2 regions of the Streptomyces sp. SAS_270 genome follow, and region 2 is predicted to be linked to the other one. Evidence: riboswitches for the same ligand, from Rfam matches in the RefSeq annotation. Region 2 holds a riboswitch; the other holds the start of a gene.

Region 1 (11,260 bases), on a different contig from region 2:
AAGTTGGCGGCTGCGGACGCGAACGGCAGCCGCGTCCACACCGGGCGCGACTCCTCGGCGAGCGCGCGGACGAGCCCGTAGTAGAAGGCCGCGTTGGCGACCACATCGGTCACGGTGGGGCCCGCGGGCAGCACACGGTTCTCGACGCGCAGGTGCGGGACGCCCTCGGCGATGCCGTACACGGGCCGGTTCCAGCGGTACACCGTGCCGTTGTGCAGCACCAGCTCGGCGAGCGTCGGGACGCCGCCGGCGTCGAGCACGCCGAGCGGATCCTCCTCCTGGCAGATGGGCAGCAGCGCCGGGAAGAAGCGCAGGTTCTCCTCGAAGAGGTCGTACGCCGAGGAGATCCACCGCTCCCCGAACCAGGTCCGCGGCCGCACCCCTTGGGCCACGAGTTCGGGCGGCCGGGTGTCGGTGGACTGCTGGAACAGCGGGGGCCGCGACTCGCGCCACAGCTCGTGGCCGAACAGGAAGGGCGAGTTGGCGCCGATCGCGACCTGCGCGGCGGCGACGGCCTGCGCGGCGTTCCACACGTCCGGGAACCTGGCGGGGGTGACCTGGAGGTGCAACTGCACGGAGGTGCAGGCGGCTTCCGGCGCGATGGACCTCGAGGTGCAGACCAGCCGCTCCACGCCGTCGATGTCGAGAGCGAAGTCCTCGCCGCGGGCGGCCACGATCTGGTCGTTGAGCAGCGTGTAGCGGTCGACGTCGGAAAGGTTCGAGGAGACCAGGTCCTCCTGCCCGAGCGTCGGCAGAATCCCGATCATCACGATTCCGGCGTCGACCTCTCCAGCTTTCCGATGCGCATAGGCGAGGGAGGTGCGCAGTTCCTCCGTGAGCCGGTCGAATACCCGCCCACCCAGTCGGTGTGGAGCTATGTTGACTTCCAGATTGAACATGGCGAGTTCTGTTTGGAAATCGCGGCTCGCAATCCTTTCGAGTACTTGCGCATTCATCATTCTCGGCATGCCGTCGGGGCCTGCGAGATTCAGCTCGATCTCCAGACCCATGAGATTCTTCGGGCGGTCGAACCTCTTCTCCTCCAGCAACCTCGCCAGCCCCGCCAGACACTGCTGGAGCTTGGCGCGGTACCGCTGGCGATCGGACAGGTCGAACGGCCCTGCCACGACCTTCTCCCCCATCGAAGTGTCCTTCCTCGGATGGGCGGGCCGGCGTTCCGGCTCCCGGCGTACAGGGTCACGTGGGATGATGCCCAGGCAGGGCGATCAATAACGCCCCGGACGGGACCGTCGCCCGCTAGGCTGGAACCGACCGTCCGGGGGCACATTCACCAGGCATGAGGCAATGTGCAGTTTCACTCCCTCACGATCTCGTGAAAAACGCCGACGAGAATCAGCCGACCGCTTCCGCGAAATATTCCGAGGTCACCGTGTCGCACCGGCGTGGAATCGGGATGAACTTCTCGTTTCCATGGCCGATTTACGCCTTGCTCTTCATATTCCGTGCGACTAGATGAAACACCGTCTGAACACGTGTCGTATAAACTCCGCGAACGAGGCAGAGAGTAGGCACTCGTGGTCCCGGATCCTGATGTCGAAGTGCGCGCGGCAGGCAGCACCTCGTCGGCAGGGTACGGATCCCCGCCCCTCTGACCCCGAGAGCTGACAGCGCCGTCCGCCCCCGCCCTCGCGCCACTGTGCCTGTCGAAATGAGAGGCGACCCACCATGCCGCTGCACGTACCCCCGGCTCCCGCGCCCGCCCTGCGCACCGTCCTCACGGCCCTCGGTTCCCCCACCGCCGTCCGCGAGGCGCGCACTCCGTCCCTGCGCAAGGCCCAGGGACCCGCCACCCCCGAACTCCCGTTGCCCCTGCACGTCCTCGACCGGATCACCCCAGCGGGCGCGTCCACGACCCGGCTCGCCGGGTGGCGCTTCCTGATCCGCTGCGGCGACCGTGCCGTGGCCGCCGCGGAGACCATGCTGACCCCGGACGGCTGGGCCTTCTCGCACTTCTTCGAAGGCCCCTACGTCACCGCCACCGAACGCGCCCTGCGCCAGGCCGAGAACATGAAACAGCCCTACCAGGCACGCCTGCTGTCCGTGCCCGAGCTGTACATGCTCACCCTGTGGCTGCACGGGGACTGCACCGCCGACGGCGCCACCGGCCATCCGGCCGCCACCGATCTCCTCGTGCCGCTGGCCCCGGCCCCGCCCGGCATCGCCGCGCACCGCCCGCACCGCGTCGCCGAGCTGCTCCCGGTCCTCACCCTCCGCCTCGCCCCCGCGCCACTTCTCAGCTCGCCGGCCTGAGCGCTCCCGCGCCGCCTCTCCTCCCGTGCCCCGCCGCCGTCACCGGCAGCGGGGCACGCCGCTCGTTCGGGCCACGCAGCGCTCGTACGAGGCAAAACGCGCTCCTCGCCCCACCGGACTAGCCCCATTCGGCCACGTCGAACCACCCGAAGAGACAGTGCAGTTGGGATGAACCGTCCGCACGGGTGATGCGTCATCAACCTGTGAGGAGCGCTGCTGTCAAATCCCTGCGGATTGACGTCCGTAGGGCAACACTGGGTTCAGACCACACACCAACGGGGGGCGGCCATGAGCATGTCGAGCCGCGGGACAGACACCACAGCGATCACTGACATCACAACCCAGCGAAAGATCCCATCAATGTGCCAGCACCAGCCACCGTGTCCGACAGCCGAATCCGCCGACCGGGAGTCCGCCCGTCTCGTGGCGCACCACCCGGAGCAGGGATGGAGCCTGCTGTGCAACGGCGTTCTGCTCTTCGAGGACACCGGTGAGCTCCTGCCCGACGGCCAGATCATCGCCCCGCACCGCCCCATGGGCATCGACCAGGTGATGACGGCCGCCTGAGCGGCAGCGCACGACGGGCGGCCTGGCCGCCCGGACACAAGAGGGGCCGGCCCGGAGTAACACCCTCCGAACCGGCCCCGACGCATGTCCGAGGTCGACTACTCCTCGTGAGCGCCCGCGTCCTGCGCGGTGATCAGTCCTCGTACGCGTCCAGCGGCGGGCAGGAGCAGACCAGGTTCCGGTCGCCGTAGGCCTGGTCGATGCGGCGCACCGGCGGCCAGTACTTGTCCGCGGCCGAGACACCGGCCGGGAAGACGGCCTCCTCGCGGGTGTACGCGTGCTCCCACTCCCCGCCGAGCGCGGCAGCGGTGTGCGGCGCGTTGCGCAGCGGGTTGTCGTCCGCGGGCCATTCACCGGAGCCGACCTTCTCGACCTCCCCGCGAATCGCGATCATCGCCTCGCAGAAACGGTCCAGCTCGATCAGGTCCTCGGACTCGGTGGGCTCGATCATCAGCGTGCCGGCCACCGGGAAGGACATCGTCGGCGCGTGGAAGCCGTAGTCGATCAGACGCTTGGCGATGTCGTCGACGCTGACACCGGTCGACTTGCTCAGCGGGCGCAGGTCGATGATGCACTCGTGGGCGACGAGGCCGCCGGGGCCGGTGTACAGCACCGGGTAGTGCGGCTCCAGGCGCTTGGCGATGTAGTTCGCGGACAGCACGGCCACCTGCGTGGCGCGCTTGAGACCTTCGCCGCCCATCAGCCGGACGTACGCCCAGGAGATCGGCAGGATGCCCGCGGAGCCCCAGGGCGCGGCCGAGATCGGGCCGACGCCCGTCTCCGGACCGGCGGCGGGCTGCAGCGGGTGGTTCGGCAGATACGGCGCCAGGTGCGCGCGCACACCGACCGGGCCGACGCCCGGGCCGCCGCCGCCGTGCGGGATGCAGAAGGTCTTGTGCAGGTTCAGGTGCGAGACGTCGCCGCCGAAGTGACCCGGCTTGGCAAGGCCGACCAGGGCGTTGAGGTTGGCCCCGTCGACGTACACCTGGCCGCCGGCCTCATGCACCTGGGCGCAGATGTCGGCGACGTGCTCCTCGAACACTCCGTGCGTCGAGGGATACGTGATCATCAGCACCGACAGCTCGTCGCGGTACTGCTCGATCTTGGCGCGCAGGTCCTCGACGTCGATCTCGCCGTCCTCGGCGGTCTTCACGACGACGACCTTCATGCCGGCCATCACGGCGCTCGCGGCGTTGGTGCCGTGCGCGGAGGACGGGATGAGGCAGACGGTGCGCTGCTCGTCACCGTTGGCGCGGTGATAGCCGCGCACGGCGAGCAGCCCGGCCAGCTCGCCCTGGGAGCCCGCGTTCGGCTGGAGCGAGACCTTGTCGTAGCCCGTGACCTCGGCGAGCTGATCCTCCAGCTCGTGGATGAGCGTGAGGTAGCCCTGCGCCTGCTCGGCCGGCGCGAAGGGGTGCAGCTGACCGAACTCGGGCCAGGTGACCGGCTCCATCTCGGTGGTCGCGTTGAGCTTCATGGTGCAGGAGCCCAGCGGGATCATGCCGCGGTCCAGCGCGTAGTCGCGGTCGGACAGCTTGCGCAGGTAGCGCAGCATCGCCGTCTCGGAGCGGTACTGGTGGAACACCGGGTGCGTGAGGTACTCGTCGGTGCGCAGCCGGTCGGCCGGCAGCGTGTCCTCGGTCGCAGCGTCCAGGGCCTCGATGTCGCCCTCGACGCCGAACGCGCTCCAGACGGCGTCCAGCTGGGCCCGCGTGGTGGTCTCGTCGCAGGAGATCGAGACCTGGTCGGCGTCGACGAGGTGGAGGTTCACACCGTTGTCGCGCGCGGCGGCGACGACCTCGGCGGCGCGGCCCGCCACCCGCACGGTGAGCGTGTCGAAGTAGGAGCCGTGCACGACCTCGACGCCGCCCGCCTTCAGACCCCCGGCGAGGATCGTGGCGTAGCGGTGGGTGCGCCGGGCGATCGCCCTGAGCCCCTGCGGCCCGTGGTAGACGGCGTACATGCCGGCCATCACGGCGAGCAGCACCTGAGCCGTACAGATGTTGCTGGTGGCCTTCTCCCGGCGGATGTGCTGCTCCCGCGTCTGCAGGGCGAGCCGGTACGCCTTGTGGCCGTCGGCGTCGACGGAGACACCCACGAGCCGCCCGGGCAGGCTGCGCGCGAACTTCTCGCGCACCGCCATGTAACCGGCGTGCGGGCCGCCGAAGCCCATCGGGACACCGAAGCGCTGCGTCGTGCCGACGGCGATGTCGGCGTCCAGCTCACCGGGCGAGGTGAGCAGCGTGAGGGCGAGCAGGTCGGCCGCGACGGTGACGACCGCGCCGAGCGCGTGCGCCTGGTCGATGACCGGCTTGATGTCACGTACGGCACCGGAGGCGCCCGGGTACTGGAGCAGCACGCCGTTGATCTCGCGCTCGGCCAGCTCGGCGGGGATGCCGCCGCTCAGGTCGGCGACGACGACCTCGACACCGGTGGGCTCGGCGCGCGTCCGGATCACGGCGACGGTCTGCGGCAGGGTGTCCGCGTCGACGAGGAAGAGGCCCTTCTTGTTCTTGCCCATCCGTCGCGACAGGGCCACGGCCTCGGCGGCAGCGGTGCCCTCGTCGAGCAGCGAGGCACCCGACGTCGGCAGTCCGGTCAGCTCGGCGACCACGGTCTGGAAGTTCAGCAGCGCCTCCAGGCGGCCCTGCGAGATCTCCGGCTGGTACGGCGTGTACGCGGTGTACCAGGCCGGGTTCTCCATGACGTTGCGCAGGATCACCGGAGGCGTGAAGGTGCCGTAGTACCCAAGGCCGATCATCGAACCGAGGACCTGGTTGCGGTCGGCGAGGGAGCGCAGCTCGGCGAGCACCTCGGCCTCGGTGCGGGCACCGGGAAGGCCGAGCGCGTCGGCGTTCTGGATGACATCCGGTACCGCGGTGGCCGTCAGCTCGTCGAGCGAGCCGTATCCCACCTGCGCGAGCATCTTGGCCCGGGCCTCGTGGTCGGGGCCGATGTGGCGCTGCTCGAAGGGGATGCCCTGTTCGAGCTCGGAGAGCGGAATGCGACTGGCGGTCATTACGGAGGCCTCCTGGTCGATACGACCTTCGAGGGGCACCACGGCACGGGTACCCCGACGGCCTCCCCCTCTGTCATCTCAACCTGAGAGCTTCACCGGACCGTCGACTGTGCTCGACGCTCCGGCTTTCACCGTCGGTGAGAGCGGGAGCCGTTGACACCCGCTCTGCTTTCCAGAGTGACCTCGTCCGTGCGGTACGTGGGCCTGAGAGATTCCGGGGAGGATTTGCTCCTTCGGCGTCTCCGATGATGTCTGGAGACTCTCCCGCACGGGGTCAGCAGCCGGTGCCAGCCTACCAGCGGGGACAACGCACGAGCCTTCGAGTGGCCACCTCGCCCAATGTGCTCTTTTGTAGTGCTTACGGATGACTTGCGACCAAGTGGAGGGCCCGTGCAGACCGACATCGATCCGCGCAACCTGATCGGCCGCAAGGCACTCGACCGCAACGGCACCAGGATCGGCACCATCGACGAGGTCTACCTCGACGACGCGACCGGCGTTCCTGAGTGGGCGGCCATACGCACCGGCCTGTTCAGCAGGGACGCCTTCGTGCCCCTGGAGCCCAGCGAGCTCGTCGAGGGCACCCTCCGGGTCCCCTTCGAGCGGGCCCTGATCAAGGACGCTCCCGACTTCGGCGTCGGCCGCCATCTCTCACCGGAGCAGGAGATCCAGCTCTACCACCACTACGGACTCGACGTGGCCTCCCCGCCCCCGTTTCCACCGGACCTCGACTTCGGCCGGCTCGCGGGCACCGAAGAGACCTGAGACCCCTCCTCCGCGGCCACGGGCCCCGGCTCCTCGGGTCTTCGCGCCACCAACGGCAGCGGGTCCGCCGGCTCCAGATCCGGGTCGTCGGTCCGGAACGTCCGCACGCGCCCGGGCTCGGAGTACGGCGTCTCGAACCGCACCGTGACCCGCCCGAGCCCGCTGCCCTGCACCCAGCCGTGCCCGTACCCGGCATGCCGTACGTCGTGCCCCGCGGGCCAGCGCCGCTCGGCGACCGGCACCTGCTCCACGACGGCCTCCTCCGCGGGCTCCTCCTCGGGATGCTCCTGCGCCGCCCGCTCCCCCGCTGCGGCCTGCGCCTGCGCGAAGAGGTCCTCCTGCGTGTAGTCGGCAAGCCCCGACACCCCGACGCCCAGCAACCGCACGCCTCCCGTGGTGTCCACGGCCTCCAGCAGCCGCGCAGCCGCCTCCCGGACCACCGCCATGTCGTCCGTGGGCCCGCGCAGCGTCTCCGAGCGGGTCAGCGTCGAGAAGTCGTACCGCCGCACCTTCAGGACGATCGTCCGCCCCGACAGGCCCGCACCGCGCAGCCGCTGCACACACCGGTCGGCGAGCCGCTGCACCTCCAGGCCGACCCGGACCCGGTCGTGGATGTCCACGTCGTACGTGTCCTCGACCGAGACCGACTTCGTCTCCCGCTCGGCCACCACGGGGCGCTCGTCGTGCGCCAGCGCCATGGCGTACAGCGCGTGCCCGTGAGCCTTGCCCAGCAGCCGTACGAGCTCGTCCTCGCCCGCTTCGGCGATCTCCTCGACCGTGCCGATCCCGGCCCGCCGCAGATGGTCCCCGGTCGCCGGACCGACGCCCGGCAGGGTGCGCACCGACATCGGCCCCAGCAGCGCCCGCTCGGTGCCCGGCTCTATCACGACGAGCCCGTCGGGCTTCGCCTGTTCCGAGGCGATCTTCGCAAGCATCTTCGAGGCGGCCAGCCCCACCGATCCGGTCAGCCCCGTCACAGCCCGGATGTCCGCGCGCAGCTTCGCCCCGGTCAAACGCGCCGACCGCTCGTCCCAGGCCGTCCCCCCGGCCTCCAGGTCCACGAACGCCTCGTCCAGGCTGAGCGGCTCCACCAGCGGCGACAGCGCCCCCAGCAGCCCCATCACCTGCTCGCTGACCTCGCGATAGAGCCCGAAGCGCGGCACCAGGTACGCGGCGTTCGGCGCGAGCCTGCGTGCCTGCGCCATGGGCATCGCCGAATGCACCCCGAAAACCCGTGCCTCGTACGAGCAGGTGGCGACCACACCGCGCGGCCCGAGCCCGCCCACCACAACCGCTTTCCCGCGCAGGCTCGGCTTGGCTGCCTGCTCTGCCGAGGCGAAGAAGGCATCCATGTCGAGATGCAGGATCGTGGGCGTGGTTCTCACATCTCCGATGCTGCCCTACGCCACTGACAATGCCCCGGCACGCCGGGGCATCATCGCGCACAACCTGCTGATCCCGGACGTCAGGACACTCCGCTGATCCCGTCCCTGCCGGCTGTCAGACGTATCAGACCGCGCGATTGCGGCGCCGCGCCAGTTCGTCCGCCGGGTTGGGCCCGACCAGCGTCTCGCCGGTGTCCACACGCTCCCCGTGCAGCTGTGAGAGTGCGCTCTCCACGTCCCGCCACACCACGCCCACGGCGATCCCGAAGATGCCCTGGCCGCCCTGGAGCAGCGCGTGGACCTCGTCCGGCGAGGTGCACTCGTAGACGGTCGCGCCGTCGCTCATCAGCGTCATCCGCTCCAGATCCCGGAAGCCGCGCTCCCTGAGGTGCTGGACGGTCGTGCGGATGTTCTGCAGCGAAACCCCGGTGTCGAGAAAGCGCTTCACGATCTTCAGGACGACGACGTCCCGGAAGCTGTACAGACGCTGTGTCCCCGACCCGTAGGCGGGCCGCACGCTGGGCTCGACGAGACCTGTTCTGGCCCAGTAGTCCAGCTGCCGATAGGTGATGCCCGCGGCAGCACACGCCGTGGGACCGCGATACCCGATCTCCTCGGAAACGGCCCCTCCCTCGCCGGACACTGCCGTCGGCCGCTGCGGAACATGACCGGCCGCGCTGCCGTGAAGCGGGTACGGGCTGCTCTCCCCCAGACTGCGTCCGGGGGCACCCCCAGCCGTACCGTCGCCGCTGCTTCTCACGCCGACCTCCGTCCTTGACCTGCCCTCTCGACGGTAGGCAGTCACCAGGGGCGCGTCAACGATCGCCACACTCGGCACGCCGAGTGATAATCACCCTAGGAGTGGTTTCCCGTGCTCCACCGCGGGGAAAGGCTAGCCGAATGCTCTGACGACGGACGGCAGCACGCCACACTGGCCGCAGGCAATTGCCAATCCGGCCGCCTGCCGCCCGGCGGCCTCACTGGCTGTTGGTCCCGAAGTCCTCGGGCGAGATCTGGTCGAGGAACTCGCGGAACTTCTCCACTTCGTCCTCCTGCTCGTCCGGGATCGCGATGCCGGCGTCATCGAGCACTCCGTCACTGCCGTAGATCGGCGTGCCGGTGCGCAGCGCCAGCGCTATGGCGTCGGACGGCCGGGCGCTCACTTCCACCCCGCTCGCGAACACCAGCTCCGCGTAGAAGACGCCCTCACGCAGATCGGTGATGCGTACTTCCGTGAGTTCCTGACCGACGGCTTCCAGCACGTCCTTGAACAGGTCGTGGGTCAGCGGTCGCGCGGGGGCCATGCCCTGCTGTGCGAAGGCGATCGCCGTCGCCTCCCCCGGCCCGATCCAGATGGGGAGGTAGCGGTCGCCTCCCACTTCACGCAGGAGCACGATCGGTTGGTTGGAGGGCATTTCGACCCGGACACCTACGACATCGAGCTCGTTCACACAGCAACCCTAGGCCGTGCCCGGGATGTTTGGGTAGTCGGGCACAGAACGGGTGGACGATCCGGCCGCCGGCCGGCACTCCGGTTCAGGGCAGCCGTACGCCGAGCGCGGTCTGCACCAGCGCGGCGTGCAGCTTCACCGCGAGGCCCGCCAGTTCCTTCGTACGGGCCTCCGCGTGCGCCCTGGTCTGCGGATTGCGGTGGCGCCGCAGCGGGGCCACCACCTGGTCGACAAGGCCCGCCTCGCGGTCGGCCGCCGCCTTCATGACCCGCAGATGCCTCGGCTCGATCCCGAACCGCCCCAACTCGACGACGAGCGAGGCGACCGTCACCGCCTCGGCGTCGTAGGCCCCGTCCGGCAGCGGTGCGACGAGCCCGTACGACTCCCACTCCTCGAGCTGCTGCTCCTCGATCTCGGCGGCGGCGAGCAGCTCGGCCCGCCCCACCCGCGCGACGGTGGGCGTCTCGGCCTCACCGAAGAGGTCGACAGCGGGCTCCGCGTCGCCGGAGTCGCGCTGGCGCCCCAGGGACGGCAGGCGCACCTGCTCACCACGTTCCAGGGCGTCGAGATGTTCGCGGATCACCTTCAGCGGCAGATAGTGATCCCGCTGCATCCTCAGGACGTGGCCCAGCCGCTCGACGTCGGCGGCACTGAACTTGCGATACCCCGAAGGGGTCCGCTGCGGCTCGATGAGCCCCTCCGACTCCAGGAAACGGATCTTGGAGATGGTGACTTCGGGGAACTCGTCACGCAGCGCATTGAGCACCGTGCCGATGCTCATCAGCCCACTGTCCGCGGCGGCGGTGCCGCTACCCGCACCGCCGCTCGGTGTTTGAAGCATGGACCTTCCTGGGGATCCCTCCGGACCGGGTCCGGAGGACGGTCAGATGCCCCGCTGGCTCGCGTAGAAGACCAGCCGGTACTTGCCGATCTGCACCTCGTCGCCGTTGGACAGCGCGACTGAGTCGATCCGCTCCCGGTTGACGTACGTACCGTTGAGGCTGCCTACGTCGGCCACCGTGAACGCCCCGTCCGAACCGCGACGGAACTCCACATGGCGACGCGACACCGTCACGTCGTCCAGGAAGATGTCACTCTGCGGATGACGCCCCGCCGTGGTCAGCTCGCCGTCCAGCAGGAAGCGGCTGCCCGAGTTCGGACCGCGGCGCACCACCAGCAGCGCCGAGCCGAGCGGCAGCGCGTCTACGGCCGCCTGCGCCTCCGGAGAGAGCGCCGGCGACGCCGTCTGCCCCGTCACCTCGGCGTCGTACGCCTCAAGACCGGAGATGGAGATCGTGGACGTCGTCTCGGACGGACGCTCGGCGGCCACTCCGGGCCGCAGCGGCGCACCACAGTTGGAGCAGAACCGACTGTTCTCCGCGTTGCGGTTCCCGCACCTCGTACACACCAGGGCCGACATGGACGGATCCTCCTGCCGCGGCTGCCCTCCAGGGGCATGGGACGCATACGGATCGGAGGCAAACCCTCCACCCGTACTTGAGGTTGACGGTTCCCCGAAACCTATGCGGCTGGACTGGGCAGGGTCAACAGACGGCGCGCCCTGACCACCGGAAATGTCACCACCCGGGCCGGATACCTGGTCCCGGAACAGCGGACGCTCACCACTCTGGCCCTCTTCACCAGGGCGCGGTGCGCGATGACGGGCGGACGCGTTGTCATTGCCCTCTCGCGCGCTCTTGCCGAACAACTTCGCAAACAACTTCACGGGCGATTCCCCTTGACCGAAACAGACCCGCCCGTGGGGCAGGACGAACCCTGACTGCACTCACCGCCGGTCGACC
Region 2 (11,260 bases):
GTGGCGAGCAGCTCGGCCGCGGCATGCCCCACGACCTCCGCGGCGCGGTAGCCCAGCAGCCGCCGGGCACCCTCGCTCCAGCCCGTGACGATGCCTCCCGGGCCGACGGTGGCCGTGACGGCATCGGGCGACCACCCGTAGTGACCGGAACCCTGATCAGAAGCGGTCATACTTTCTCAATTCGCACCCGTGATGTCACTCACAGTCCCAGCGTGCGCGCCCTGCGGGGATAGGGCAAGTCAGCCTTGCGCGGTCCTGGCCCGGTGCGCCGGGCCCCTGCGGCTAGCACTCGATGATGTTCACCGCGAGCCCGCCCCGGGCCGTCTCCTTGTACTTGACGGACATGTCCGCGCCCGTCTCCTTCATGGTCTTGATGACCTTGTCGAGGGAGACCTTGTGGGAGCCGTCGCCGCGCATGGCCATGCGGGCGGCGGTGACGGCCTTGACCGCGGCCATGCCGTTGCGCTCGATGCAGGGGATCTGCACCAGGCCGCCGACCGGGTCGCAGGTGAGGCCGAGGTTGTGCTCCATGCCGATCTCGGCCGCGTTCTCGACCTGCTCGGGGGAGCCGCCGAGGACCTCGGCGAGGGCGCCCGCCGCCATCGAGCAGGCCGAACCGACCTCGCCCTGGCAGCCGACCTCGGCGCCGGAGATGGAGGCGTTCTCCTTGAAGAGCATGCCGATGGCTCCGGCGGCGAGCATGAACCGGACGACGCCGTCCTCGTCCGCGCCGGGCACGAAGTTCATGTAGTAGTGCAGGACCGCGGGGATGATGCCCGCGGCGCCGTTCGTGGGGGCCGTCACCACTCGCCCGCCCGCGGCGTTCTCCTCGTTCACGGCCATCGCGTAGAGCGTGATCCACTCCATGGCGTGCGCCAGCGGGTCGCCCTCGGCGCGCAGCTGGCGGGCCGAGACGGCGGCGCGGCGGCGCACCTTCAGGCCGCCCGGCAGGATGCCCTCGCGGGACATGCCGCGGGACACGCAGGCCTGCATGACACGCCAGATGTCGAGGAGCCCCTCGCGGATCTCCTCCTCGGTGCGCCACGCCCGCTCGTTCTCCAGCATCAGCGCCGAGATCGACAGGCCGGTCTCCCCGGCCAGCCGCAGCAGTTCGTCGCCCGTGCGGAAGGGGTACTTCAGGACCGTGTCGTCCAGCTTGATGCGGTCCTCGCCCACCGCGTCCTCGTCGACCACGAAGCCGCCGCCGACCGAGTAGTACGTCTTCTCCAGCACGAGGGCGCCGGCGGTGTCGTACGCGAAGAGCGTCATCCCGTTGGCGTGGTACGGCAGCGCCTTGCGGCGGTGCAGGACCAGGTCGTCGTCGTAGGAGAAGGCGATCTCGTGCGTGCCGAGGAGGTTCAGGCGTCCGCCGGTGCGGATCTCCTCCACGCGGGTGTCCGCGCCCTCCACGTCCACGGTGCGCGGGGAGGCGCCCTCCAGGCCGAGCAGTACCGCCTTGGGGGTGCCGTGCCCGTGTCCGGTGGCGCCCAGCGAGCCGTACAGCTCGGCGCGTATCGAGGTGGCCCGGTCGAGGAGGTCCTCGTTGCGCAGGCGGCGCGCGAACATGCGGGCCGCGCGCATCGGGCCGACCGTGTGGGAGCTGGACGGGCCGATGCCGATCGAGAACAGGTCGAAGACCGAGATGGCCACGGGGAACTCCTAGGTGTGGTCGGCGGACGCCGTTGTCCGTCAGGGGTGACGCAGAGGGCAGTGCATGCGGCGGGGCACCGCGCTCACCTTCCAGTGTGCGCGGTGCCCCGGACGTTCGTACGAAAGATACCGGTACGAGAGAAAAACGAGAAAAACCTCGTACGACGGAAAGCGAACGAAACTACTTCAGGCCGGGGTACAGCGGGTGCTTGTCGGCCAGAGCGGACACCCGGGCCTTCAGGGACCCGGCGTCGTGGGCGGGCTTCAGCGCCTCGGCGATGATGTCCGCGACCTCGGTGAAGTCCTCGGCGGTGAAGCCGCGGGTGGCGAGGGCGGGCGTGCCGATGCGCAGGCCCGAGGTGACCATCGGCGGACGCGGGTCGTTCGGGATCGCGTTCCGGTTGACCGTGATGCCGACCTCGTGGAGACGGTCCTCGGCCTGCTGCCCGTCGAGCTCGCTGTTGCGCAGGTCGACCAGGACCAGGTGCACGTCGGTGCCACCGGACAGGACGTCCACGCCCACGGCCTTCACGTCGTCCTGGACCAGACGCTCGGCCAGGATGCGCGCGCCGTCCAGGGTGCGCTGCTGGCGCTCCTTGAACTCGTCCGAGGCGGCGACCTTGAAGGAGACCGCCTTGGCCGCGATCACATGCTCCAGCGGACCGCCCTGCTGACCCGGGAAGACCGCGGAGTTGATCTTCTTCGCCAGCTCGGCGGTGGAGAGGATCACGCCACCGCGCGGGCCGCCCAGCGTCTTGTGGGTGGTCGTGGTGACGACGTGGGCGTGCGGGACGGGGTTGGGGTGCAGCCCCGCCGCGACCAGACCGGCGAAGTGCGCCATGTCGACCATGAGGTAGGCGCCGACCTCGTCCGCGATCCGGCGGAACGCGGCGAAGTCCAACTGGCGCGGATAGGCGGACCAGCCGGCCACGATCAGCTTCGGCCTGGACTCCTTGGCGAGCTTCTCGACCTCGGCCATGTCGACCTGGCCGGTGGCGTCGTCGACGTGGTAGGCGACCACGTTGTACAGCTTGCCGGAGAAGTTGATCTTCATGCCGTGCGTCAGGTGCCCGCCGTGCGCGAGGTTCAGGCCCATGATCGTGTCACCGGGCTTGAGCAGCGCGAACATCGCGGCGGCGTTGGCCTGGGCGCCCGAGTGGGGCTGCACATTGGCGTGCTCGGCGCCGAAGAGCGCCTTGACGCGGTCGATGGCGATCTGCTCGACCACGTCGACGTGCTCGCAGCCGCCGTAGTAGCGACGGCCCGGGTAGCCCTCGGCGTACTTGTTGGTGAGGACCGAGCCCTGGGCCTCCATGACGGCGACCGGAGCGAAGTTCTCGGAGGCGATCATTTCGAGGGTGGACTGCTGCCGGTCCAGTTCGGCGTCGACGGCGGCGGCGACGTCCGGGTCCAGCTCGTGCAGGGGTGTGTTCAGAAGCGACATGGGTTCTACGATCCTCAGCCGGCGGAGAAGGCGGTGTACTCGTCGGCGGAGAGCAGGTCGTCCGGCTCGTCCGTGACGCGTACCTTGAACAGCCAGCCGCCCTCGAAGGGCGCGGAGTTCACCAGCGACGGGTCGTTGACCACGTCTTCGTTGATCTCGGTGATCTCGCCGTTGACCGGGGAGTACAGGTCGCTCACCGACTTGGTCGACTCCAGCTCACCGCAGGACTCACCCGCGGTCACCGTGGAACCGACCTCCGGAAGCTGGGCGTAGACGACATCGCCGAGCGCGTTGGCCGCGAACTCGGTGATGCCGACTGTCGCGACGCCGCCCTCGGCGACCGACAGCCACTCGTGCTCCTTGCTGTAACGCAGCTGCTGGGGGTTGTTCATGGCCTGAATTCTCCTGTACGCAGGGGAGTGCTGGTGAATGGGGGACTGCAGGGGCTGCTGGTGAGCCCGGAAGCGGGGCGCGGGGTCGGTCCGGGCCCGCGGCCAGTGTCTACTTCCGGCGCTTGTAGAAGGGCAGCGCCACGACCTCGTACGGCTCGTGACTGCCCCGGATGTCGACCCCGACACCGGCGGTGCCCGGCGCGGCGTGCGCGGCGTCGACGTACGCCATCGCGATCGGCTTGTCGAGGGTGGGGGAGGGAGCGCCGGAGGTGACCTCGCCGATGACCTGGCCGTCGGCGACGACCTGGTACCCGGCGCGCGGGACCCGGCGGCCCTCGGCGATCAGACCGACCAGAACGCGCGGGGGCTCGGAGGCGGCGCGCTCGGCGGCGGCCTCCAGAGCCGTACGCCCCACGAAGTCGCCCTCCTTCTCGAACTTCACGACCCGCCCGAGCCCGGCGTCGAACGGCGTCAGCTCCGTCGTCAGCTCGTGCCCGTACAGCGGCATGCCCGCCTCAAGGCGCAGCGTGTCGCGGCAGGACAGGCCGCAGGGGACGAGGCCGACACCCTCGCCGGCCTTGGTCAGCGCCTGCCACAGCTCGACGGCGTGCTCGGGCTTCACGAACAGCTCGAAGCCGTCCTCGCCGGTGTAGCCGGTGCGGGCGATGAGGGCGGGGACGCCGGCGACCGTGCCCGGCAGACCGGCGTAGTACTTGAGGCCGTCGAGGTCGGCGTCGGTGAGGGACTTCAGGACGCCGGGGGACTCGGGGCCCTGCACGGCGATCAGGGCGTACGCGTCACGGTCGTCGCGGACCTCGGCGTCGAAGCCGGCGGCACGTTCCACCAGGGCGTCCAGCACGACCTGCGCGTTGGAGGCGTTGGCGACCACCATGTACTCGTGCTCCTGGAGCCGGTACACGATCAGGTCGTCCAGGATGCCGCCGTCCGCCCGGCAGATCATCGTGTAGCGGGCGCGGCCGACGCCGACCGAGGCGATGTTGCCGACCAGCGCGTGGTTGAGGAGCGCTGCGGCCTCGGGGCCGGTGACGGTGATCTCGCCCATGTGGGAGAGGTCGAAGAGGCCCGCCTTCGTGCGGACGGCGAGGTGCTCGTCGCGCTCGGAGCCGTACCGCAGGGGCATGTCCCAGCCCGCGAAGTCGGTCATCGTCGCGCCGAGCGAGCGATGCAGGGCATCGAGCGCGGTCAGACGGGGTGCGTTACTGCTCATCGGTGGGGCTCCCAAGGCATGACGGCAAGGCAAGACGGCGAGGCGTTCCTCCCCATCTGTCATCGGAACCTGAGAGGTTCATCACGACCCCGCGAAACGGTGGACATGACTTGCACCTTGGGTGGGGCCGCCGGAGAGCGGCCCGCTTTTCAGATGTGCCTCGCCCGCGCGGTAACGGGGCCTGAGAGATTCAAGGGAGGGACTTGCTCCTTCGGCGTCCGGGCAGACGTACGTACCCGGAACTCTCCCGCGCGGATTCAAGCGGCCGGTATGCAGTTGGCGCGCACATCATTGCACGCGGTCGCCCGGCACGGCAGCGGTACCCCGCACAGCCGCCTGTAGCAGGGCTGTTGCAGGAAGAGGACGGAAAACAGAGGCACCGCGCATTACCTTCTCTTTACACTCGACGGGGATGGGGATCTCCAGACCCAAGGGGAGGACGATCACGGTGAACAGGACCTCGGCGTACCGGACCTCGGCGTATCGGACGACGTCGTACGCGACGACCTCGGGTGTCGCGTTGCCCGATCAGCCAGGCGCTCCGGCCCGGGAGGCGTGCGGTGCGCGGCCGGGAGCCGTCGTCCGTGATCTGCGCGAGCGCGCCGGACGCAGCCCGCACGGCCTGAGCTTCGGCGCGGCCGACCTCGTCGTCGTCACCGGGCTTCCCGGCAGCGGGAAGTCGACCCTGATGCGGCGTGCCGTCACGGGCGCCCGCGTCGACTCGCAGGACACCCGCGACCGCTGGGACGAGCGGATCGCCCGCCGACTGCCGTACGCGGTCTACCGCCCCCTCGTCCGCCTCGCGCACTACGCGGGTCTGCGTCGTGTGCTGCGCGCCGGCACCGCAGCCGTGGTGCACGACTGCGGTACGCAGGCCTGGGTGCGCCGCTGGCTCGCCCGCGAGGCCCGCCGCCGCGGCGGCACCCTGCACCTCCTGCTGCTCGACGTCACCCCGGACACCGCCCTGGAGGGCCAGCGCGAGCGCGGCCGAGGTGTCTCGCGGTACGCGTTCGCCCGTCATCGCGGCGCCGCCGCCCGGCTGTTGCGCTCGGTCGAGAACGGCGACCTCCCGGAGGGCTGCGGCTCGGCGGTGCTCATCGACCGGGACGCGGCGGACGTGCTGCGGCGGATCGACTTCGGCGGCTGAGCGGTCGGGCGGAGGTTTCGCAGCGGAGAGCTTCGTATGAACCCATTAACCTTTCGAGCCGGAACAGTGGTTCGGAGCAGGCGGTAGGCAGATGGACATCCCGGCACAGGCGCACCCCCATCCGCACGGCGGTTGGCCCGGAAACGAGTTGGAGGAGGTGCTCGCCGCGGCCCTCGGGGTGCCCTCCGCAGGCGGCCGCATCGTCGAGGTCCTCGGCCGCAGCTTCCTCTGGATCCCGCTGCCCAACGGCGGCGGCCCGCACCAGGGCCCGCTCGACCTGCCGACGCTGGAGATCGAAGGGCAGGCGTACGTGCCCGTCTTCAGCTCCGAGGAACAGTTCCGCCAGGTCGTCGGCGGCCACATGTCGTACACGATCGCGCCCGCCGTCGAGTTCGCCCGCGGGCTGCCCCCGCAGGTCGGCATCGCCGTGAACCCGGACGGCCTGGTCGGCATCCCGCTGCCGCCCCTCGCGGTCGCCGAACTGTGCCGAGCCGGCCGGACCCCGCTGGACGGCACCGCGAGCGGCGCCCGGGTGCGGCTGTTCGAGCCGGACTGGCAGGAGGACCCGGTGGACTTCCTGGCCGCGGCCTCGGCGGAGTTCGCGGCCACCGGCCTGGTGCTGAGCGCCCGCCGCTGCCTGGCCGCCATCGAGACCTCCGACCCGGTGATGTTCATCGGCGTCGAACTGTCCGCCTGGGAGGCCGACCGCACGCTCCTGCTGGACGCGCTGGGCCGCGCGCTGGGCCGGGTGCCGGTGGGCCGCCCGGTGAACATGGTGTTCATGGACGTGGCTCAGGACCCGGTCGGCGACTGGATGCGCGAGCGGGTGCGGCCCTTCTACCAGCACGGGTACTGACCGCCCACCGGGAGGGGCACGGGCCGCGGGGAAAACGGCGCGGACACCTCCCGCGGTGTGCGTCAAGTCGCTGTCAGGATCGCCGCTTAAGCTGGTTTCATGGCTCGGTCGAAATGTTGACGAGTTCGTCGTGATGCCGGTGATGACGCCGGTTGCGATATCGGCTGTGATGTCGTGATGGTGGAGCGAAGGGGCGGTTGAAGGTGAGCGCGTCGGGCACGGCTGCGGCCGGGCAGGTCGAGCACATGCTGCGCCAGGTGACGCCCGGGCGTTACGACGCCTACGAGGCGCTCCTTCGCGCGCTCGCGACCCCGTCGTCCGGCCAGGTCTGGATGCTGCTCTGGCACGGCCAGGCCGGATCCCCGGACGCGCAGTACGGGAACATGGAGGTCGGCGGGTACGGGTACGCGCCGTGCGTCACCTCCGCCCAGGAACTCTCCGCCAGCGGCTGGAACAGGTCGTACGAGGTCGTGGACGGACTCGACGTCGCCCGCACCCTCTACCCTGACCAATTCGGCCTCTGGCTCAATCCGCACGCTCCCGGCGGCGGCGTCGGCATCCCGTGGCTGGATCTGCGCCGGATCGCCGCGGGCCTGGAGCGCCAGCCCGCCGGTCCGCTCCAACTCTCCGAGCCGGGCATCGAGATCCCGCAGTTCTACGCCCTGCTCACGCAGAACGCGCACCGCACCTCCGCGGTGCGCTCGCTGCGCCGCGCCTGGGTGCAGCCCGCGCACGGGGCGCCGTACCTGGCCATCGGCCTCGATGTGTACGACACCTCGCCGCCAGCCGTCGACTCGGTGCGGGCGATGATGCAGCAGTCCATCTCCGCGGTGCCGGACGGGCTGCCGGTCTCGACCGTCGCGATGTCCGACGAGTCCGACCCGGTGGCGATGTGGCTGAGAGCCAACGCCAGGCCCTTCTACGACCGCGAGGCACACGCCGCTCCGGCGCAGGCCCAGGCGCCGGCAGCCGGCGGATACGGGTACCCGCGGGCCTACTGAGCCCCGCAGGGTCACCCGGCGCACCCTTTCCTGCGAGCGTCGACAGTGAGCTGACCTGCGGCCTCGAAGTCTTCGAGCGAGATGTCCGTAATGACATAGGCGCGCCGGTTAAGTGCCTCGCCGCGCCTTAAGGGGTCAAATATCCGCCGTCCGACCCGCGTTACCCGCCGTCCGGATAACGGAACCCCGCAGACAGCATCACGTTTAGGCATCCATTCACCTTCACGTCTTCCAACAGATCGCCGAGGCGTTGAAGACTCCCGCTCCAGGGGCTTCGTCCCTGTGTACGACGGACTGATCACGCCGCTACAGCGGCAAGTGTGGGCCGGCCACCGCCGGTTGAGAGGGGTCCCTGCCACGATGACGGCACCATTGCACGAGCCGACCACGGACGCGGCCCCGAGCGCGGCCGAGGAAGCGGCGGCCGCGAGCGCTGCCGAGGCCAAGGCGGCGGTACAAGGACGCTCCCTCGGGCGGATCGCCTGGGAGCGCCTCAAGCGGGACAAGCTCGCCCTCACGGGCGGTGTCGTCGTGCTCGTGCTCATCCTGATCGCGATCCTCGCGCCCGTGATCACGAACCTGGTCGGGCAGGACCCCGAGACGCACCACGAGGACCTCATCGACCCGCTCTTCTCGACCCCCACGGGGTCCCTGGGCGGCATCAGCGGGGACCACCTCCTCGGTGTCGAACCGGTCAGCGGCCGCGACATCTTCGCCCGCATCATCTACGGTTCCCGCATCTCGCTCCTGGTCGGCTTCCTGTCCGCCCTCGTCGCGATCGCCCTCGGAACCGTCCTGGGCATCCTCGCCGGCTTCTTCGGCGGCTGGATCGACTCGGTCATCAGCCGGGTCATGGACGGCCTGCTGGCCTTCCCGCAACTGCTGTTCATCATCGCGCTGGTCTCGGTCATGCCGAACGAGATGCTGGGCCTGACCGGCACGGGCGTGCGCCTGTTCGTGATGATCCTGGTGATCGGATTCTTCGGCTGGCCCTATGTCGGCCGTGTGGTGCGCGGCCAGACGCTGTCGATGCGGGAGCGCGAATACGTCGAGGCTGCCCGCAGCCTCGGGGCCGGGCGGATGTACATCCTGTTCAAGGAGCTCCTGCCCAACCTGATCGCGCCCATCATCGTGTACACGACGATGATGATCCCGACCAACATCCTCACCGAGGCGGCGCTCAGCTTCCTCGGCGTGGGAGTCAAGCCGCCCACGGCGTCCTGGGGACAGATGCTCTCCGCGGCGATCGACTACTACGACTCGGACCCCATGTACATGGTGATCCCCGGTGTAGCGATCTTCATCACCGTCCTCTCCTTCAACCTCTTCGGCGACGGCGTGCGTGACGCGCTCGACCCGAAGGGTTCTCGCTGAACTGCCGTACCCCCGGGCCCGTGACCTATCCACGGGCCGCTACACACACGGAGGATCCGAGATCGTGACTACCCAACGCACCACAGGGCGGCGCAAGCAGGCCGTGGCCGCAGCTGCCGTGGTCGCAGCACTGCTCAGCACGGCGGCGTGCGGCGGCGGCGACGACAACAGTGACGGCAAGAAGGGCGGCGCGGCCGGCTTCAACGCCGGTAACAACAAGGTCGCCAATGCCTCCACCAAGACGGGCGGCACGCTGAAGTTCGCCAGCGCCCAGGACGCCGACTCGTGGGACACCACGCGCGGCTACTACGGGTTCGCCTGGAACTTCATGCGCTACTACAGCCGTCAGCTCGTCACCGGCGCCACGGCCCCGGGCGCCGGCGGCACCAAGGTCACGCCGGACCTCGCCACCAGCACCGCCAAGGTCTCCGACGACGGCAAGACCTACACGTACACCCTGCGTGAGGGTGTGACGTGGGAGGACGGCAAGCCGATCACCTCCAAGGACATCAAGTACGGCATCGAGCGTCAGTGGGCGCAGGACGTGCTGTCCGGCGGACCGGTCTACGCGAAGGACATCCTCGACCCCAAGGGCGAGTACAAGGGTCCCTACAAGGACAAGTCCAAGGACAAGCTGGGTCTGAAGGCGATCGAGACGCCCGACGACAAGACCATCGTCTTCAAGCTGCCCGCGGCCAACTCGGACTTCGAGGAAATCCTCGCGATGACCTCGTCGTCGCCGGTGCGCCAGGACAAGGACACCAAGTCCAAGTACGGCCTGCACCCGTTCTCCTCCGGCCCGTACAAGTTCGAGTCGTACACGCCGAACAAGTCGCTGACGCTCGTCCGCAACACCGAGTGGAAGCAGGCCTCGGACCCGGTGCGCAAGGCGCTCCCGGACAAGGTCACGGTCAACTTCTTCACCAACGCCAATGACCTGGACTCGCGCCTGATCAAGGGCGACTACGACCTGGACATGACGCAGACCGGCCTCTCCCCGCAGGGCCGCACCACCGCCCTGAAGCAGCACAAGGGCAACCTGGACAACCCGGTCTCCGGCTACGTCCGTTACGCGGTCTTCCCGCAGACGGTCGCCCCGTTCGACAACGAGCACTGCCGCAAGGCCGTCATCTACGGTGCCGACCACAAGTCGCTGCAGACCGCTCGCGGTGGCCCGGTCGCCGGTGGTGACATCGGCACCAACATGCTCCCGCCGTCCGTCCCGGGCGCCGAGGGCCAGAAGTACGACCCGTACGGTGCCACCCAGAACGACGGTGCCGCGAACGTCGCCAAGGCCAAGGAAGAGCTGAAGGCCTGCGGCAAGCCGTCCGGCTTCAAGACCACGATCGCGGTCCGCAACAACAAGCCGGTCGAGGTCGCCACGGCCGAGTCGCTCCAGGCGTCGCTGAAGAAGGTCGGCATCACCGTCGACATCGACCAGTACGACGGTGCGCAGACCGCCGGCATCATCGGCAGCCCTTCGAACGTGAAGAAGAAGGGCTACGGCATCATCATCATGGGCTGGGGTCCGGACTTCCCCACCATCCAGGGCTACGGTCTCCCGCTGTGGGACAGCAAGTACATCCTGGACAGCGGTAACAACAACTTCGCGATGATCAAGGACAAGACCATCGACGGTCTGTTCGACAGCTACGCGAAGGAACTGGACGCCGCCAAGAAGGTCCAGCTGTCCACGGAGATCAACCACAAGGTCATGGAGGGCGGTTACTACCTGCCCTTCGTCTTCGAGAAGTTCATCAACTGGCGCTCGAACCGGCTGACCAACGTCTACACGACCGACAACTACAGCGGTCAGTACGACTTCATCAGCCTGGGCGTGAAGTAATTCCGACCGGCGCACCCGCCATAAGGCACGAAAGGCAGGTGAAGGCCGGAGCGGTGTGAACCGTGGGCCACCGGAAGACCTCCGGTGGCCCACGGTCCCGCCGTCGGGCCGAGAGCAGTGCTCGCTTACCTCATCAGGCGACTCTTCGCCGCAGTAGTGTTGCTGGTGGTCATCATTCTGGTGGTCTTCGGCATCTTCTTCCTCGTCCCCAAGTGGGCGGGCGTCGACCCGGCGACGATGTTCGTCGGCAAGCAGGCCGACCCCGCGGCGATCGAGGGCGTACGGCAGAAGCTCCAGCTGGACGACCCGATCTTCGTCCAGG

What was found. Region 2 has a riboswitch for glycine ahead of gcvT (glycine cleavage system aminomethyltransferase GcvT). Riboswitches for the same ligand answer to the same signal wherever they lie in the genome.
Region 1: linked by a shared signal. The riboswitch ahead of gcvP (aminomethyl-transferring glycine dehydrogenase) and the one ahead of gcvT (glycine cleavage system aminomethyltransferase GcvT) in region 2 are both predicted to bind glycine.

What each region holds. Positions count from the first base shown of each region.
Region 1 covers NZ_JBMNDS010000074.1:5,755-17,014, reverse strand. The annotation lists gene ACN6LB_RS35315 (glutamate--cysteine ligase) at 1-1,142, opposite strand, end outside; gene ACN6LB_RS35310 (hypothetical protein) at 1,687-2,271, shown strand; gene ACN6LB_RS35305 (DUF5999 family protein) at 2,632-2,838, shown strand; gene gcvP (aminomethyl-transferring glycine dehydrogenase) at 2,972-5,857, opposite strand; glycine riboswitch at 6,040-6,134, opposite strand; gene ACN6LB_RS35295 (PRC-barrel domain-containing protein) at 6,248-6,622, shown strand; gene ACN6LB_RS35290 (DNA polymerase IV) at 6,541-8,007, opposite strand; gene ACN6LB_RS35285 (MerR family transcriptional regulator) at 8,132-8,767, opposite strand; gene ACN6LB_RS35280 (bifunctional nuclease family protein) at 8,985-9,458, opposite strand; gene ftsR (transcriptional regulator FtsR) at 9,544-10,299, opposite strand; gene ACN6LB_RS35270 (FHA domain-containing protein) at 10,342-10,878, opposite strand.
Region 2 covers NZ_JBMNDS010000032.1:46,166-57,425, forward strand. The annotation lists gene ACN6LB_RS21780 (SpoIIE family protein phosphatase) at 1-170, opposite strand, end outside; gene ACN6LB_RS21785 (L-serine ammonia-lyase) at 283-1,650, opposite strand; gene glyA (serine hydroxymethyltransferase) at 1,832-3,094, opposite strand; gene gcvH (glycine cleavage system protein GcvH) at 3,109-3,486, opposite strand; gene gcvT (glycine cleavage system aminomethyltransferase GcvT) at 3,596-4,714, opposite strand; glycine riboswitch at 4,761-4,873, opposite strand; glycine riboswitch at 4,874-4,974, opposite strand; gene ACN6LB_RS21805 (AAA family ATPase) at 5,127-5,861, shown strand; gene ACN6LB_RS21810 (enhanced serine sensitivity protein SseB) at 5,953-6,717, shown strand; gene ACN6LB_RS21815 (enhanced serine sensitivity protein SseB C-terminal domain-containing protein) at 6,921-7,718, shown strand; gene ACN6LB_RS21820 (ABC transporter permease) at 8,079-9,092, shown strand; gene ACN6LB_RS21825 (ABC transporter substrate-binding protein) at 9,157-10,938, shown strand; gene ACN6LB_RS21830 (ABC transporter permease) at 11,056-11,260, shown strand, end outside.